Regions from separate parts of the Pantoea eucrina genome, predicted to be linked through region 1. Evidence: predicted binding sites of a transcription regulator. Region 1 holds the regulator's gene; the other holds the start of a gene.
What was found. The regulator LexA, encoded in region 1, represses DNA repair genes until DNA is damaged. The targets are predictions, from matches to a motif close to TNCTGTATGTACATACAGNA.
Positions count from the first base shown of each region.

Region 1 (7,814 bases):
GGCAAGGAGACGATTCATCTGGCTAACGTGCTGTTCAGCACCGGTGAACAGGCGTCATCCTATCTGCTGATTGAAGGCATTGTGATCTACTTTCTCTACTTTGAATTTATCGCGCTGATTGTGAAATATTTTCAGTCGGGCTATCACTTTCCGCTGCGCTACTTTGTTTATATCGGGATCACCGCCATTATCCGGCTGATTATCGTTGACCACAAAAACCCGTTCGACACGCTCTGCTATTCCGCTGCGATCCTGATTCTGGTGGTCACGCTGTGGCTGGCAAACAGCAACCGGCTGAAGCGCGAATAACGTCCCTTATCATCTCCGGCGCTCGCGGCCGTGCCAGCGGCCGCGCTCTGCGGTAAACTAAGGCAACTTTTTTGCCGGAGATCGCCTGATGTCGCACGATGCGCTGCGCCAGTTATATGCCTTGCAGTGGTTACCCGCCTCCTCGCTGCTGCCCGCACCGCTGACCGACTGGCTGATGGAAGAAGATTCCATGACGCGCCGTTTTGAGCAGCACTGCCGGCAGGTTACCGTTCAACCCATCCGTGAAGGCTTTGTCAGCGCGGCGGAGGTCGCAGCAGAAGCGGCTTTTCTGCCGAACGATACGCGCTTCTGGCTGCGCGAAATCGTGCTGTGCGGCGACGGCGAGCCGTGGCTGCTGGGCCGCACCGTAGTGCCCGAGAGTACGCTGCAGGGACCGGAGCAGATGCTGCAGCAACTTGGCACACGCCCGCTGGGGCGCTATCTTTTTGCCTCTTCAGCGCTGAGCCGCGATTTTATTCATCCCGGCCAGGCCGGCGATCTGTGGGGACGGCGTTCGCGCCTGCGCCTGTCGGATAAGCCCCTTCTGTTAACTGAACTTTTTTTACCGGCATCGCCGCTTTACCGCGCGCTGCAGCAAGGATGAGACCCGTGCAAAAATCATTATCCGTAAGCAAATGGCAGGCTTACAGCCGCCTGATGCGCATCGACAAACCTATCGGCACGCTGCTGTTGATGTGGCCTACGCTCTGGGCGCTGTGGCTGGCTGGCATGGCGGTGCCGCCGCTGCCGGTGCTGATTGTGTTTGTGCTTGGCGTCATCGTTATGCGCGCTGCCGGCTGCGTCATCAATGATTACGCCGATCGCAAAGTGGATGGTCACGTCAAACGCACCGCCGGCCGGCCGCTGGCGAGCGGGGCGGTTTCAGAAAAAGAGGCAAAGCTGCTGTTTGCTGCGCTGGGCCTGCTGGCGTTTATGCTGGTGCTGACCATGAATCGCATGACCATCCTGCTCTCTTTCGGCGGGCTGGCGCTGGCTTGGGTCTACCCCTTTATGAAACGCTATACCCATCTGCCGCAGGTGGTGCTCGGCGCAGCCTTTGGCTGGGCGATCCCGATGGGGTGGGCTGCAGTAAGTGAGTCCTTACCTTTAGTCTGCTGGCTGGTGTTCTTCGCTAACATCTGCTGGACGGTGGCCTACGATACCCAGTACGCCATGGTGGATCGCGATGACGATTTGAAGATAGGCGTTAAATCTACGGCGATTCTGTTTGGTCGTTTTGACAAGCTGATTATTGGCCTGCTGCAGCTGGCCACGCTGGGGCTGATGGCGCTGGTGGGAAGTATGCTGAATCTGAACGGGGCATTCTACTGGTCACTGCTGGCTGCCGGCGCGCTGTTTGTCTATCAGCAGAGCCTGATCGCCCGCCGCGAACGCGACGCCTGCTTTCAGGCCTTTCTGAACAATAACTATGTGGGACTGGTGCTGTTTGCTGGCGTGCTGCTGAATACGCAGCCGTTTCTGGCGCTGTTCTGAACCGGCAGGGACGCATCCTGCGTCCCTGCCTTGCCTTACTCGTGTGCGACTGCACTCTCAATTGTCAGACGCACATCGCTGGTGACCAGCTCCGCCAGCATCTGCCACATCGCGTGCGTGCGCTCCGCATCGGCATCACCTGAGTCGCTGATATAGCGCTCATCGCGCAGCGTCAGCACCAGCGTGGTAAATACCGCCTTATCAAAGAACTCCGGCGCATTGATACCGTGCAGCACTGACAGACGCTGCGCCAGCGTGCGGCTCTCTTTCTCCAGCGTGCCGCGGTTGATCGTCGGTTTGGCACTGAGAATGGCGAAAGTGATCGCAAAGCGCTGCAGCGTTTCGCGAATACCGGCTGCCAGCAGCTGCAGCGTGCGATAGCGCGCGGCGCTCAGCTTAATCTGCCCATCCAGCTGCGTTACCAGCCCCTGTCGCGCCATCTCCGCGCACAGCGCGCTAAGCAGCGCCGGCAGTTCGGCACTTTCCCAGCGCAGGAACAGTTCACTTTTCAGCATCGGGTAGACCAGGCTTACCTGACGCAGAAGCTCTGCTTCGCTGATTTCGCGGTGCTGCTGCACAATCGCGGCAATCAGCGACGGCATCACCAGCATGTGCTGAATGTTATTCCGGTAGTAGGTCATCAGCACGGCCTGCTCGCGCGGCAGAATAATGATATCGCCGATGCTGTCCTGCTCGGTTTCAAACTTATTCATGCCCATCGCGTGATCCAGCAGCGCTTCGGCGCTCAGATCGGGCACCGTCGCTTCCGGTGAATAGGGCACGTTGCGCAGCAGCTGGGTGTAGCACTCCAGCTGCTCCGTCAGCTGCTCACGCGTCAGCGAGCGCTGACGGGACGCAAGCAGCGCGGTCACACACAGATTCATGGCGTTGGCCGCACCCGCTTCGTTAATGCGCACCATCAGGCGGGCAGCGATATCGTTTACCGCTGGCGTCATCCACGCGGGGCGCTGCGGATCGATCGGGTCGATCGCCTCGCGCCACTCGGGAATATGCTTGTTCAGGTAGTTAACCAGCGGCAGCGGTTCGCCAAAGTTAACGTAGCCCTGACCGAGATTGCGCAGCTTACGCAGGCCGCGCACCATCTGCACAAAGCCCTCTTTCTCTTTCGCTGCGCCGCGCAGCTCTTTGGCGTAAGTACCCACTTCCATTACGTGCTCATAGCCGATGTAGATCGGTACAAACGTAATCGGACGGCTGCCGCCGCGCAGCAGCGCCTGCAGCGTCATTGAAAGCGTGCCGGTTTTGGGATCGAGCAGGCGACCGGTGCGCGAGCGTCCGCCCTCAACAAAGTACTCAACCGAGTAGCCGCGGCTGAACAGCTCGCCCAGATATTCGCGGAATACGGTGGAGTAGAGTTTATTGCCCTTAAAGGTACGGCGAATAAAGAAGGCCCCCAGCCGGCGGAAAATGGGCCCGGCTGGCCAGAAGTTAAGATTGATACCGGCAGCGATGTGCGGCGGCACCAGCCCCTGATGATAAAGCACGTAGGAGAGCAGCAGATAATCCATATGGCTGCGGTGGCAGGGCACATAGACTATTTCATGACCATCCTGCGCCAGCTGACGCACGCGCTCGCCGCCGTTGACGCTAATGCCCTGATAGAGGCGGCTCCAGAGCCAGCCCATGATGCGGTCGGTAACGCGGATCGCCTCATATGAGAAGTCTGCCGCGATCTCTTCCATCATCTCAACGGCGTTTTGCTGCGCTTTTTCATGCGAAATCTTTTTGCTGCGCGCTTCATCTTCAACCGCTTTTTCAATCGCCTTCGACTGCAGCAGCTTGTTGAACAGATCCTGACGGGCGGGCAGGCTTGGTCCCACCGCGGCGAGACGCTGGCGGGCAAAGTGAATACGCGCCACGCGCGCCAGCTTCTGCGCAATCGACTTATCCGTGCCGTGTTCGGTCGCCATCTGGCGCAGCGAGACGGTGGAAGAGAAGCGGACAAAGCTGTCGCGACCGTGCCAGAGAATGGCGAAAAACTTCTGTACGCCATTCAGTACGCGCAGATGCGGCGTAGGCTCGCCCTGAATTTCACGACCCGGCGCACGGCCAAACATCACCGCCACCGGCAGCATCTGGACATCCAGCTGCGGGTTATTACGATGCAGATCCAGATAGTCGTGAAACAGTTTCACTGACTCCGGGTTCGCCACATAGTAAGGAAAGACACGCGGGCCATCATGAATAAACACATGGCGCGGCAGCAGCGTGCCGTCAATCTCCAGCGGCGCGAGCGGATCGGGCAGATCAAGCCGCAGACACTGGTTGCGTAATGTAAGCAGATCCGCCTTTGAATCATAAGGCAAAACATACATCACGGGACGAGTGGGATCGATACCGTGCTCCGAAACCGGATCGGTCGGTATGACCTTACTTTTTACCAAAATAGAGAGTGGTAAATTCAATAATTTGTAATAGAGTTTACGCCAACCTGACATAGACAACTTGAAGCCTCTTGTTAGCAAAGCGCGGCAAGCATACCAGAAAGTGCAGCGGAGATCTGTGGCTGTGCCATCGCACGCTGCGCACTCATTGACGCCAAAATTACTCAAGGGTTCCCTATTCATGGCAAATAACGTTACCGGCCTGCTGCGTATCATCAAAGCGGCGGGCTACTCCTGGCAGGGAATACGCGCAGCCTGGCAACATGAAGCGGCCTTTCGTCAGGAAGCCGTTGCAGCGGTGATTGCGGTAGTTGTCGCCTGCTGGCTGGATGTGGACGCAGTGACGCGCGTGCTGCTAATTGGTTCGGTGATACTGGTGGTGGTGGTGGAGATCCTCAACAGCGCGATTGAGGCGGTGGTCGACCGAATCGGCCAGGAGCGTCATCCGCTGGCGGGCCGCGCTAAGGATATGGGTTCTGCCGCCGTACTGCTGACGATCCTTCTCGCGCTGTTTGTCTGGATAACGCTGCTCTGGCCGCACGCATATTAAGGCCGCCCGTACCGATATATCGCTGATTTTTGCCGCAGCTGCGGTTTTCATTTCGCCAATACCTGTATATACTCACAGCGACTGTATAAACAACCAGGGGGCGGGATGAAAGCGTTAACCAGCAGGCAGCAGCAGGTCTATGACCTGATTCGCGACCATATTAATACAACCGGCATGCCGCCAACGCGTGCTGAAATCGCTTCACAGCTGGGCTTCCGCTCACCCAATGCAGCTGAAGAGCACCTGAAAGCGCTGGCGCGTAAAGGGGTCATTGAGATTGTCTCTGGCGCCTCGCGCGGCATTCGCTTGCTGATGGAAGAAGAGACAAGCGGTGGACTGCCGTTAATCGGGCGTGTCGCTGCCGGCGAGCCGCTGCTGGCTCAGGAGCACATCGAGACCCACTATCAGGTCGATGCTAACCTGTTCAAGCCGAGCGCGGATTTTCTGCTGCGCGTTAGCGGCATGTCGATGAAAGATATCGGGATTATGGATGGCGATCTGCTTGCCGTGCATAAAACCCAGGATGTGCGTAATGGCCAGGTCGTGGTGGCGCGCATTGACGACGAGGTCACCGTAAAACGCTGGAAAAAGCAGGGTGCTATCGTGCATCTGCTGCCGGAAAACAGCGATTTTCAGCCTATCGAAGTGGATACGCGCCAGCAGTCTCTGACCGTTGAAGGTCTGGCTGTCGGTATTGTCCGTACCGGTGAATGGCTGTAATACCTGGTTAGTCCCCCCGCTGCGGTCTGTGCCTGCACAGGCCGCGGTCTGCTATATTACCCCTCTGCTTCCAACCGTGGCGCCGTGCAGCTGCATGAGGCGCGTTGCCCGCAATAACAGGACTGGCTGATGCCGCTGTTTACCTCTTCTGATCGCACGCTCTGGCGCCTGGCGCTGCCCATGATCCTCTCTAACATCAGCGTACCGCTGCTGGGCATTGTGGATACGGCTATCATTGGCCACCTCGACAGCCCGGTTTACCTCGGCGGCGTAGCCGTGGGTGCAACGGCCACCAGCTTTGTCTTTATGCTGCTGCTCTTTTTGCGGATGAGCACCACTGGCCTGACGGCGCAGGCGTTCGGCGCCCGCGATAAGCCAGCGCTGGCGCGGGCGCTGATCCAGCCGATGCTGATTGCGCTGACGGCAGGCGTGCTGTTCATTGCGCTACGAACGCCGGTCAGCGAGCTGGCAGCCGCGCTGATGGGCGGCAGCGAGGCGGTGCAGCAGCAGGCACAAACCTTTATCGCTATCCGCTGGCTCAGCGCGCCTGCCACGCTGGCAAATCTGGTGATCCTCGGCTGGCTGCTCGGCGTACAGTATGCGCGCGCGCCGATGGTGCTGCTTATTACCGGCAACGTCGTGAATATCCTGCTCGATCTGCTGTTTGTTCTGCAGTGGCACTGGGGCGTGGCGGGTGCCGCAGCGGCCACCGCCGTCGCGGACTATGTGACGCTGGCCGTGGGGCTATGGATGGTGGCGCGGGTGCTGGCGCTGCGCGGCATATCATTTTCGCTGCTTAAAGCCAGCTGGCGCGGCGACGCCGCGCGCCTGTTCCGGCTTAACCGCGACATCATGCTGCGTTCGCTGCTGCTGCAGCTCTGCTTCGCCTCGCTGACGCTACTGGGCGCGCGACTCGGCGCTGACGTGGTCGCCGTCAATGCGGTATTGCTGATGTTCCTGACTTTTACTGCCTATGCGCTGGATGGTTTTGCGTATGCGGTGGAAGCCTGCTCCGGTGAGGCGACCGGCGCAGGCGATCGCAGCCGGCTGCGGCTGATCTGGTATGCCGCCTGCCGGCAGGCGGGCATTGTGGCGCTGCTGTTCGCTGTGATTTACGCCCTCTGCGGTCCGGCAATTATCGCGCTGCTGACCTCGATTGAGTCGCTGCGTGAGGCGGCTGACCGCTATCTGATCTGGCAGGTGATCCTGCCGCTGGCTGGCGTCTGGTGCTATCTGCTGGATGGGATGTTTATCGGAGCCACGCGCGGCCGGGATATGCGCAACAGCATGCTGCTGGCGGCGCTGGGCTATGCGCTGACGCTGCTGACGCTGCCGTGGCTCGGGAATCATGGTTTATGGCTGGCTATTACCGTATTTCTCGCGCTGAGAGGCATTACGCTCGGGCTGATCTGGCGTCATCACTGGCAGCGCGACAGCTGGTTCAGCGTGTGATAGCAGCCGGTCAGGCGGTAGCCCACAAAACTGGCAGTTTGTGCTGCAGCGGTTAACCTTAACGTGACAGCACGCGGGTTATACGGCGGTTCAGCCCGCGCTGTGGTGGCATACCGTCTGGCTCAGCAAACCGGGGAGAGATGCAATGAACAGAGATGAAGCGAGTGGCAGCCGGAAACAGTTTAAAGGAAAATGCAAAGAGCAGTGGGGCAAGCTGACCGATGATGACCTGAGCGTGATCGAAGGCAGACGCGAGCAGCTGATCGGCAAAATTCAGGAGCGTTACGGCTATGCCAGAGCAGAAGCGGAGCGCGAAGTAAACGAATGGGAAAGCCGGCACAACGATCCACACAGCTAGTGCCACCCCGCTTCAGAGCATAACCCGCCCGCATGCCTTCAGGCGTGTGCTCAGCCCTTTTTGCCGCGTTTTTTACTCATCGCTTCATGATCGTGCGCGCAGCCGGCGTGCTGTGTACAGGCGGCAATTTCCGCACAGTTTTCGCACAGGCCGTGCGCTTCAATTACCGTATGGCGCAGGCTGAAGTTTGCCTGGTCAGCCAGTCCCGCAATGATTTTTTCCACGCCGTGCGCCTGCTGTTCACTCACTGCGGCACAGCTGTCGCAAACCAGCATGACAGAGCTGTGGGCCGGCTCATTGAAATGATGGCAGACCACATAGCTGTTGTTGGACTCCACGCGGTGGATAAATCCCTGCTCCAGCAAAAAGTCGAGGGCGCGGTAAATCGTGGGCGGCTTCGCCTGAGGCTCACTCATACGCAGCTGATCCAGCAGATCGTAGGCGCTGACAGAACCTTTCTGCTCAGCCATCAGGCGCAGTACTTCGGCACGCTGTGGCGTAAGACGCACGCCGCGATCGAGACAGA
Region 1 covers NZ_CP083448.1:250,015-257,828, forward strand. The annotation lists gene psiE (phosphate-starvation-inducible protein PsiE) at 1-309, shown strand, start outside; gene ubiC (chorismate lyase) at 398-913, shown strand; gene ubiA (4-hydroxybenzoate octaprenyltransferase) at 910-1,803, shown strand; gene plsB (glycerol-3-phosphate 1-O-acyltransferase PlsB) at 1,839-4,262, opposite strand; gene LAC65_RS01130 (diacylglycerol kinase) at 4,390-4,758, shown strand; gene lexA (transcriptional repressor LexA) at 4,864-5,478, shown strand; gene dinF (MATE family efflux transporter DinF) at 5,608-6,930, shown strand; gene LAC65_RS01145 (CsbD family protein) at 7,076-7,288, shown strand; gene zur (zinc uptake transcriptional repressor Zur) at 7,339-7,814, opposite strand, start outside.

Region 2 (7,814 bases), 780 kb from region 1:
GCCGGTGAGGTTACCGCTGCCGCGCGGGCGCAGCCGCTGCGCAGCACGCAGCAGATCATCACGCTGCACTTTCCGGATGCGCTGAGTGCGATGCGCTCGCTGAAGGGAATTGGCGCGACCCACCTGCACGGCGGACGCAGCAACAGCGTACTGACGCGTCAGCAGCTGGCGCAGCTTGAGCGGTACTGGCCGCAGGATGAACAGGGCTATCGCCTCACTTATCACCTGATGTATGGAGTTTTGCAAAAATGAAACGCTGGTTTATCACCGGAACCGACACCGAAGTGGGAAAAACAGTTGCCAGCGGCGCGCTGCTGCAGGCGGCCAGCGCTGCCGGGCTGCGTACGGCAGGGTATAAACCGATAGCGTCGGGCTGTGAGATGACGGCGGAGGGCGTGCGCAACAGCGATGCGCTGGCGCTGCAGCGCTACAGCAGCGTGCCGCTGCGCTATGAACAGGTTAACCCGCTGGCATTTATGGAGCCGACCTCACCGCATATCGTGAGCGCAGAAGAGGGCAGGCCGATCGACTTTGCACAGCTCTCGGCGGGTCTGCGCAGCGTGGAAGCGCAGGCTGAATGGCTGCTGGTTGAGGGGGCGGGCGGCTGGTTTACGCCGCTTTCTGAGACGCAGACCTATGCGGACTGGGTCATCGCAGAGCAGCTGCCGGTGATCCTGGTGGTGGGCGTAAAGCTGGGCTGTATTAATCACGCCATGCTGACCGCTGCGGCGATCAAGGCAGCCGGCTTACCACTGGCAGGCTGGATCGCAAACGATATTCAGCCGCCGGGCAAGCGGCATCGTGAATATATTGCGTCGCTGCGCCAGCGCATCGACGCGCCGTTTCTGGGCGAAATCCCCTGGCTGGCGTCCGGGACGGAGCAGGCGACCTGCGGACGCTACCTGACGCTGCCCTGAGCGATAAGCATCCCTTAAGAGATCAGGTCGGCGTCAGCCATTTGTTCACGGTAAGATCGTCCAGCTGCGCAACGCGCCCCTGCGCCACATTACGTCCGCGGTGCAGCAGCAGAAAGTAGTCGGCGACGCGGCGTATAAACGAGACGTGCTGCTCCAGCAGCAGGATGGTCAGACCATACTCCCGGTTGAGCCGCCGGATCAGGTTGCCCGTCTCCTCCTCCAGCCACGGCGACATCGTACCGGAAGGCTCATCGAGGATCAGCAGGCGCGGTTTCAGCACCAGCGCGCGCGCCAGTGCCAGCTGCTGCTGCAGATTAACCGGCAGCTCACCGCTGCGCTGATGGCGCAGTGAATAGAGCGCGGGAAACAGCTCAAACACCATCTCCGGAATGGCGCGGTTGCGATCATCTTCAGCCGCCAGCAGGGCGATCAGCAGATTGTCCTCAACGCTCATCTGCGTAAAGATATGGCGCTTTTGCGGCACATATCCGATGCCCATCCGCGCCCGCTGCACGGCGGGCTGCAGCAACAGGTTCTCCGGCGGATAGCCCGCCTCCTGCCAGCAGATAGAGCCGCTGTTGACCGGCAGATGGCCCATAATGCAGTTTACCAGCGTGGTTTTCCCCATCCCCGGACTGCCCAGCACGCCAGTGCAGGATCCCGGAGGCAGATCAAGATCGACATCCCACAGAATCTGATTCTGGCCATAAAACTGATTCACCGAACGTAAACTCAGCATCTGATCTTCTCCTTACAGATAGTTAGCCTGAATGCACCCGCTCTGTGTCGTCTGGCATGCAGTGACAGATTAAGTAACGCGGTGGTATCAGACATCAGGGCGTCCCTGTTAAACCTGAATGTTCTGCCGCCGGAAAAGAGATGCAATCAACGGGCCAGATCGATAATCCTGCGTTTCTGTCGTTAATAAATGCCCGTAATTGTGCCTTACACATCAGGAAATCTTAACTGTGAAAAGGGGTGATTAAGCTGCTGCACTTTGACGGTGCTGATTACTAAGCTTTTCTGGTGCATCTGTTCATTAATAAGGCAGCGGTCCAGTGCAGGAAAACAGCGCAGCCCAGGCGTGGCGGCGCTGTGGAATCAAAAAAGAATAGTTAATTGCGCCAGCCCTGCTGGAAAAATAATCATAAAAAAAATTTTTTTGTTAGCGCAGAAGAGGGCGGGATTTTTTATACACAGCCTGCGGGCTCGGGGCTGGCTTCACTTATCCACTATTCCTGTGGATAACCTTGTGCATTAGCGACTGAAAACCGGGCGCAAGCGAGGAAATACGCGGCCTGGATACATTATGCTGCGAAACTGGGCTTTTGGTCTATTTTCATTAAATTCAGTATGTTATCTAAAAGCAAGCCTGTAAAACTCCGGCTGAAGTTTACCGCTGCATTTTAATGACGTTCTCTTGACAATTGTTAAAAGCCCGGCCCGCCTGGGGATAACCTGGCGCGACATATTTTAGCCAGCTGCCGCTTTAATGCCTCTGAAGCGGCGCCACGGGCAGCAGGACCATCGTGGCGTTTATCTGTAAATATATCCAGTGTTTTTTTCTGGCAAAATCGCCATAGCAGAGTAGAATTATCAGCCTGCCAGCCCTTTTCTTCAGCAGGAATTCTGAAATCATGAGCAAAGTCTTTAAACTCAACTCCGCCTTTAAGCCTTCAGGCGATCAGCCTGAAGCGATCCGCCGTCTGGAGGAGGGGCTGGAAGATGGCCTTGCGCATCAGACCCTGCTCGGCGTAACGGGATCGGGCAAAACCTTTACCGTTGCCAATGTGATTGCCGATCTCAACCGGCCGACGATGGTTCTGGCGCCTAATAAAACGCTGGCGGCGCAGCTCTATGGGGAGATGAAAGAGTTTTTTCCGGACAACGCGGTAGAATTTTTCGTCTCTTACTATGACTACTATCAGCCTGAAGCCTATGTGCCGAGTTCTGACACCTTTATTGAAAAAGATGCGGCGGTGAACGAGCACATTGAGCAGATGCGCCTCTCCGCCACCAAAGCGATGCTGGAACGACGCGATGTCATCGTGGTCGCGTCGGTCTCGGCAATTTATGGTCTGGGCGATCCCGATCTCTATCTGAAAATGATGCTGCATCTGACGCGCGGTATGATCATCGATCAGCGCAGTATTTTACGGCGTCTGGCTGAGCTGCAGTATGCGCGTAACGATCAGGCGTTTCAGCGCGGTACGTTCCGCGTGCGCGGGGAGGTGATCGATATCTTCCCGGCGGAGTCCGACGATATGGCTCTGCGGGTGGAGCTGTTTGATGAAGAGGTTGAGCGGCTCTCACTATTTGATCCGCTTACCGGACAAATTGAGTCAGTGATCCCGCGCTTTACCATCTATCCCAAAACGCACTACGTTACGCCGCGCGAGCGCATCCTGCAGGCGATGGAAGAGATCAAAGATGAGCTGGCCCTGCGCCGTAAGGTGCTGCTGGAAAACAACAAGCTGCTGGAAGAGCAGCGCATTACGCAGCGCACCCAGTTTGACCTGGAGATGATGAACGAGCTGGGTTACTGCTCGGGGATTGAGAACTACTCCCGCTATCTCTCGGGACGCGGACCGGGTGAAGCGCCGCCGACCCTGTTTGACTATCTGCCGGCCGATGGTCTGCTGGTGGTGGATGAGTCGCACGTCACGATTCCGCAGATTGGCGGCATGTATCGCGGCGACCGCGCGCGTAAAGAGACGCTGGTGGAGTACGGCTTCCGCCTGCCGTCCGCGCTGGACAACCGTCCGCTTCGGTTTGAAGAGTTTGAGGCGCTGGCCCCGCAGACCATTTATGTCTCCGCCACGCCGGGTAAATATGAGCTGGAAAAATCGGGCACGGAAGTGATCGATCAGGTAGTGCGTCCGACAGGTCTGCTCGATCCCATTCTTGAGGTGCGCCCGGTCGGCACACAGGTGGATGATCTGCTCTCTGAAATCCGCAAACGCGTGGAGATCAACGAACGCGTGCTGGTGACGACGCTGACCAAGCGTATGGCTGAAGACCTCACTGAATATCTTGAAGAGCATGGTGAGAAGGTGCGCTATCTGCACTCTGATATCGATACCGTTGAGCGCATGGAGATTATTCGCGACCTGCGCCTGGGCGAGTTTGACGTGCTGGTAGGGATTAACCTGCTGCGTGAGGGACTTGATATGCCGGAGGTCTCCCTGGTGGCGATTCTCGACGCCGACAAAGAGGGCTTCCTGCGTTCAGAACGCTCCCTGATCCAGACGATTGGTCGTGCAGCGCGTAACGTGAACGGCAAAGCGATTCTTTATGCTGATAAAATCACGCCCTCTATGGCACGCGCGATTGAAGAGACAGAGCGACGTCGCGAGAAGCAGGAGCGCTACAACACCGAGCACGGCATTGTGCCGCAGGGGCTGAATAAGAAGATCACGGATATTCTTGAGCTGGGCAAAAACGTGGTGAAAACGCGCGGCAAAGGCAAAACGGCCACGCGCACGGCAGCAGAGAATGATGCTGATTACCTGGCGCTTACGCCACAGGCGATGCAGAAGAAAATTCACGAACTGGAAGCGCAGATGCAGCAGCATGCGCAAAACCTGGAGTTTGAAGAAGCCGCCAGCCTGCGCGACCGGCTGCATGAGCTGCGCGAACTGTTTATTGCCGCCTCATAACCACCAACCCGTGCCGCATTCCGCAGGAGCCGCATTCCACATGGGCCGCATTTATGCGGCCCTGGCGTATTTATACGGCTGGCGGCTTTAAAGCGCCTGGATGGCGTGCTCCAGCGCCAGGCGCAGAAGCTGTCGATCGTGGCGATAACGGATATCTTCAGCTTCCAGCGGCTCCTGCACAATAATGCGCTGCGCCAGACCCTGCGTGTCGGCAGTCGGGCTGATCACTACGGCATCAATAACCCGTTTACCAATCGCCTGCTCCATAATGGCCAGCTTATCTGCCACGCTAAGACGGGCGGCTGCCGGGCTAAGCTCGCGGCCAAGATTGCCAATAAATACCATCGTAGCGGGCGTACGCCGCAGCGCGCGCGCCATCTCTTCCATCAGCAAAATCGGCATCAGGCTGGTATAGAAACTGCCCGGGCCAATCAGGATCAGATCGGCTTCAGCCACGGCGTCCAGCGCTTCGCGGGTGGGATTAACCGCCGGATGCAGCATCAGCGCCTGAGGCGCCTGACGCATCTCATCAATCGCGGTTTCGCCATACACCATGTTGCCTTCTGCATCCTGCGCGACCAGATCAACCGGCTGCTCTGACATCGGGATGAGAAACGCATCAACCTTGAGCAGATTGCGGATAATGTTAATCGCTTCCAGCGGACGCACGCTGAGATGATCCAGCGCTTTCAGGATCAGGTTGCCAAGATTGTGGCCCGCCAGTTCGCCGTTACCGGCAAAACGGTATTCAAACATCGCGGAAGCGACGCTGGGCTCGGTGATCAGCTGATTAAGACAGTTGCGCATGTCTCCCCAGGCGATCCCCCCCTCTGAACGGCGGATACGTCCGGTGGAGCCGCCATTGTCCGTGGTGGTCACTATACCGGTGAGTCGCGAGCCCAGCGGCGCCAGCGCTGACATGACGCGGCCCAGGCCGTGTCCGCCGCCCAGTGCCACCACGCGATCTAAATCTGCCAGCGTTCGATTCATGCTGCTCCTTATCGGTCCACTGCGCTGAAAGCCAATTCTTTGCTGCCGGGGGCAGCGTCATGTGGCGCAGTTTAGCCTATTCTGCTGCGATAATGCCGCGAAAAATCGTTATATATCATGTTATACAACGCACGCAGTGACTGGCTGACTGACGCAAAGCGCGCTACCATCCAGAGACCGCGTTGTCCTCAATGACAACAAACTCCCAAGCCTTGCGCGCCTAAGTCAAATGATAGGGCCGCCTGGCCGCAGCGTCATGCTGCCAGGGTGCAGAAAGAAATGCCTGCATCTCCCGACTTTGGAAAGGTGTTAAGGTGCCACAATTTACAGATGCCTGGGCGCGCAGCTTCTACTATTTGCGCCTGTCGATCACGGATGTATGTAATTTCCGTTGTACTTACTGTCTGCCGGACGGCTACAAGCCTGGCAGTACCCGCAACAAAAGCTTTCTCTCGCTGGATGAGATCCGCCGGGTGACCCGCGCCTTTACCGCGGCGGGAACGGAGAAGATCCGGCTTACCGGCGGTGAACCCTCGATGCGTCGCGACTTTACCGACATCATCGCTGCCGTGCGTGAAAACGCCGCGCTGCGACAGATTGCGGTGACCACCAACGGCTATCGCATGGCGCGTGACGTACAGTCATGGCGCGATGCAGGGCTGACGCACATTAACGTCAGCGTGGACAGCCTGGATGCGCGGCAGTTTCATGCCATCACCGGGCAGAACAAATTTGCTGAGGTCATGGCCGGTATCGACGCCGCGTTTGACGCCGGATTCGAAAAAGTCAAAGTTAACAGCGTGCTGATGCGTGATGTTAACAGCCAGAGTCTGGATACGTTTCTGGCCTGGATCCGCACGCGTCCGATTCAGCTGCGTTTTATTGAGCTGATGGAAACCGGTGAAGGGGGCGATCTGTTCCGGCGTCACCATATCTCCGGTGAGGTGATCCGCGACCGGCTGATCGTGCAGGGCTGGCAGCGGCAGCCGCGCGGCCGCAGCGACGGGCCGGCACAGGTATTTCGTCATCCCGACTATCAGGGTGAGGTCGGCCTGATTATGCCTTATGAAAAAGATTTCTGCGCCAGCTGCAACCGGCTGCGCGTCTCGGCCACCGGTAAACTGCACCTCTGCCTGTTTGGCGACGGTGGGGTAGAGCTGCGCGATCTGCTCGCCTCCGATGCACAGCAGGACGAGCTGCAGGCGCGTATCGCCCATAGTCTTGGCCAGAAAAAGCAGACCCACTTTCTGCATCAGGGCCAGACCGGTATTACGCAAAATCTCTCTTTCATTGGTGGCTAAACACAGGAGTTACAGCCATGGCTAAACCAACCGGCGAATTTACCGCTCTGACTGCCGCGGTGCTGACCATATCCGACAGCCGCGATGCGGCGAGTGACACCTCAGGAGACTATCTGCGTGAGGCGCTGGCGGACGCGGGGCATCAGGTGGTGGATCACGCTATTCTGCCTGACAATCGCTACCGCATTCGCGCCACGGTATCGCGCTGGATCGCCAGCGACGATATCCAGGTGGTGATTGTGAACGGCGGCACCGGCTTTAACAGCAAAAACAGTACGCCGGAAGCGCTGCTGCCGCTGTTTGACCGCGAAATTGACGGCTTTGGCGAACTGTTCCGTATGTTCTCGTATGAAGATATCGGCAGCGCAACGCTGCAGTCGCGTGCCGTTGCCGGCCTCGCCAATCAGACCCTGATTTTTGCCCTGCCAGGCTCTACAAGCGCCTGCCGCTGCGGCTGGGAGCGCATCATCGCCGATCAGCTGGATGCGCGCACCCGGCCCTGTAATTTTGTCTCTCATCTGAAGAAAGTCACTGTATGAATCAGTTAACGCATATTAACGCCGCTGGCGAAGCGCACATGGTTGATGTCTCCGGCAAAAATGAAACCGTGCGCGAAGCGCAGGCGGAGGCGCTGGTTTTGATGTCACCAGCCACGCTGCAGATGATCATGGAAGGCAGCCATCATAAAGGCGATGTCTTTGCCACGGCCCGTATCGCCGGCATTCAGGCGGCGAAGCGCACCTGGGAGCTGATACCGCTCTGTCATCCGCTGATGCTGAGTAAAGTGGAAGTGACGCTGGAAGCGGAACCGGCGCAGAGCCGGGTACGCGTCACCGCGCGCTGCCGCCTGACCGGTAAAACCGGAGTGGAGATGGAGGCGCTGACGGCCGCTTCCGTGGCGGCGCTGACCATCTATGACATGTGCAAAGCGGTGCAGAAAGATATCG
Region 2 covers NZ_CP083448.1:1,029,589-1,037,402, forward strand. The annotation lists gene bioC (malonyl-ACP O-methyltransferase BioC) at 1-252, shown strand, start outside; gene bioD (dethiobiotin synthase) at 249-917, shown strand; gene LAC65_RS04835 (ABC transporter ATP-binding protein) at 940-1,656, opposite strand; gene uvrB (excinuclease ABC subunit UvrB) at 2,555-4,576, shown strand; gene LAC65_RS04845 (gluconeogenesis factor YvcK family protein) at 4,664-5,566, opposite strand; molybdenum cofactor riboswitch at 5,757-5,892, shown strand; gene moaA (GTP 3',8-cyclase MoaA) at 5,881-6,867, shown strand; gene moaB (molybdenum cofactor biosynthesis protein B) at 6,885-7,406, shown strand; gene moaC (cyclic pyranopterin monophosphate synthase MoaC) at 7,403-7,814, shown strand, end outside.
Region 2: uvrB (excinuclease ABC subunit UvrB) is a predicted target of LexA. The motif match lies at 2,456-2,475, and genes of this name have one in related genera.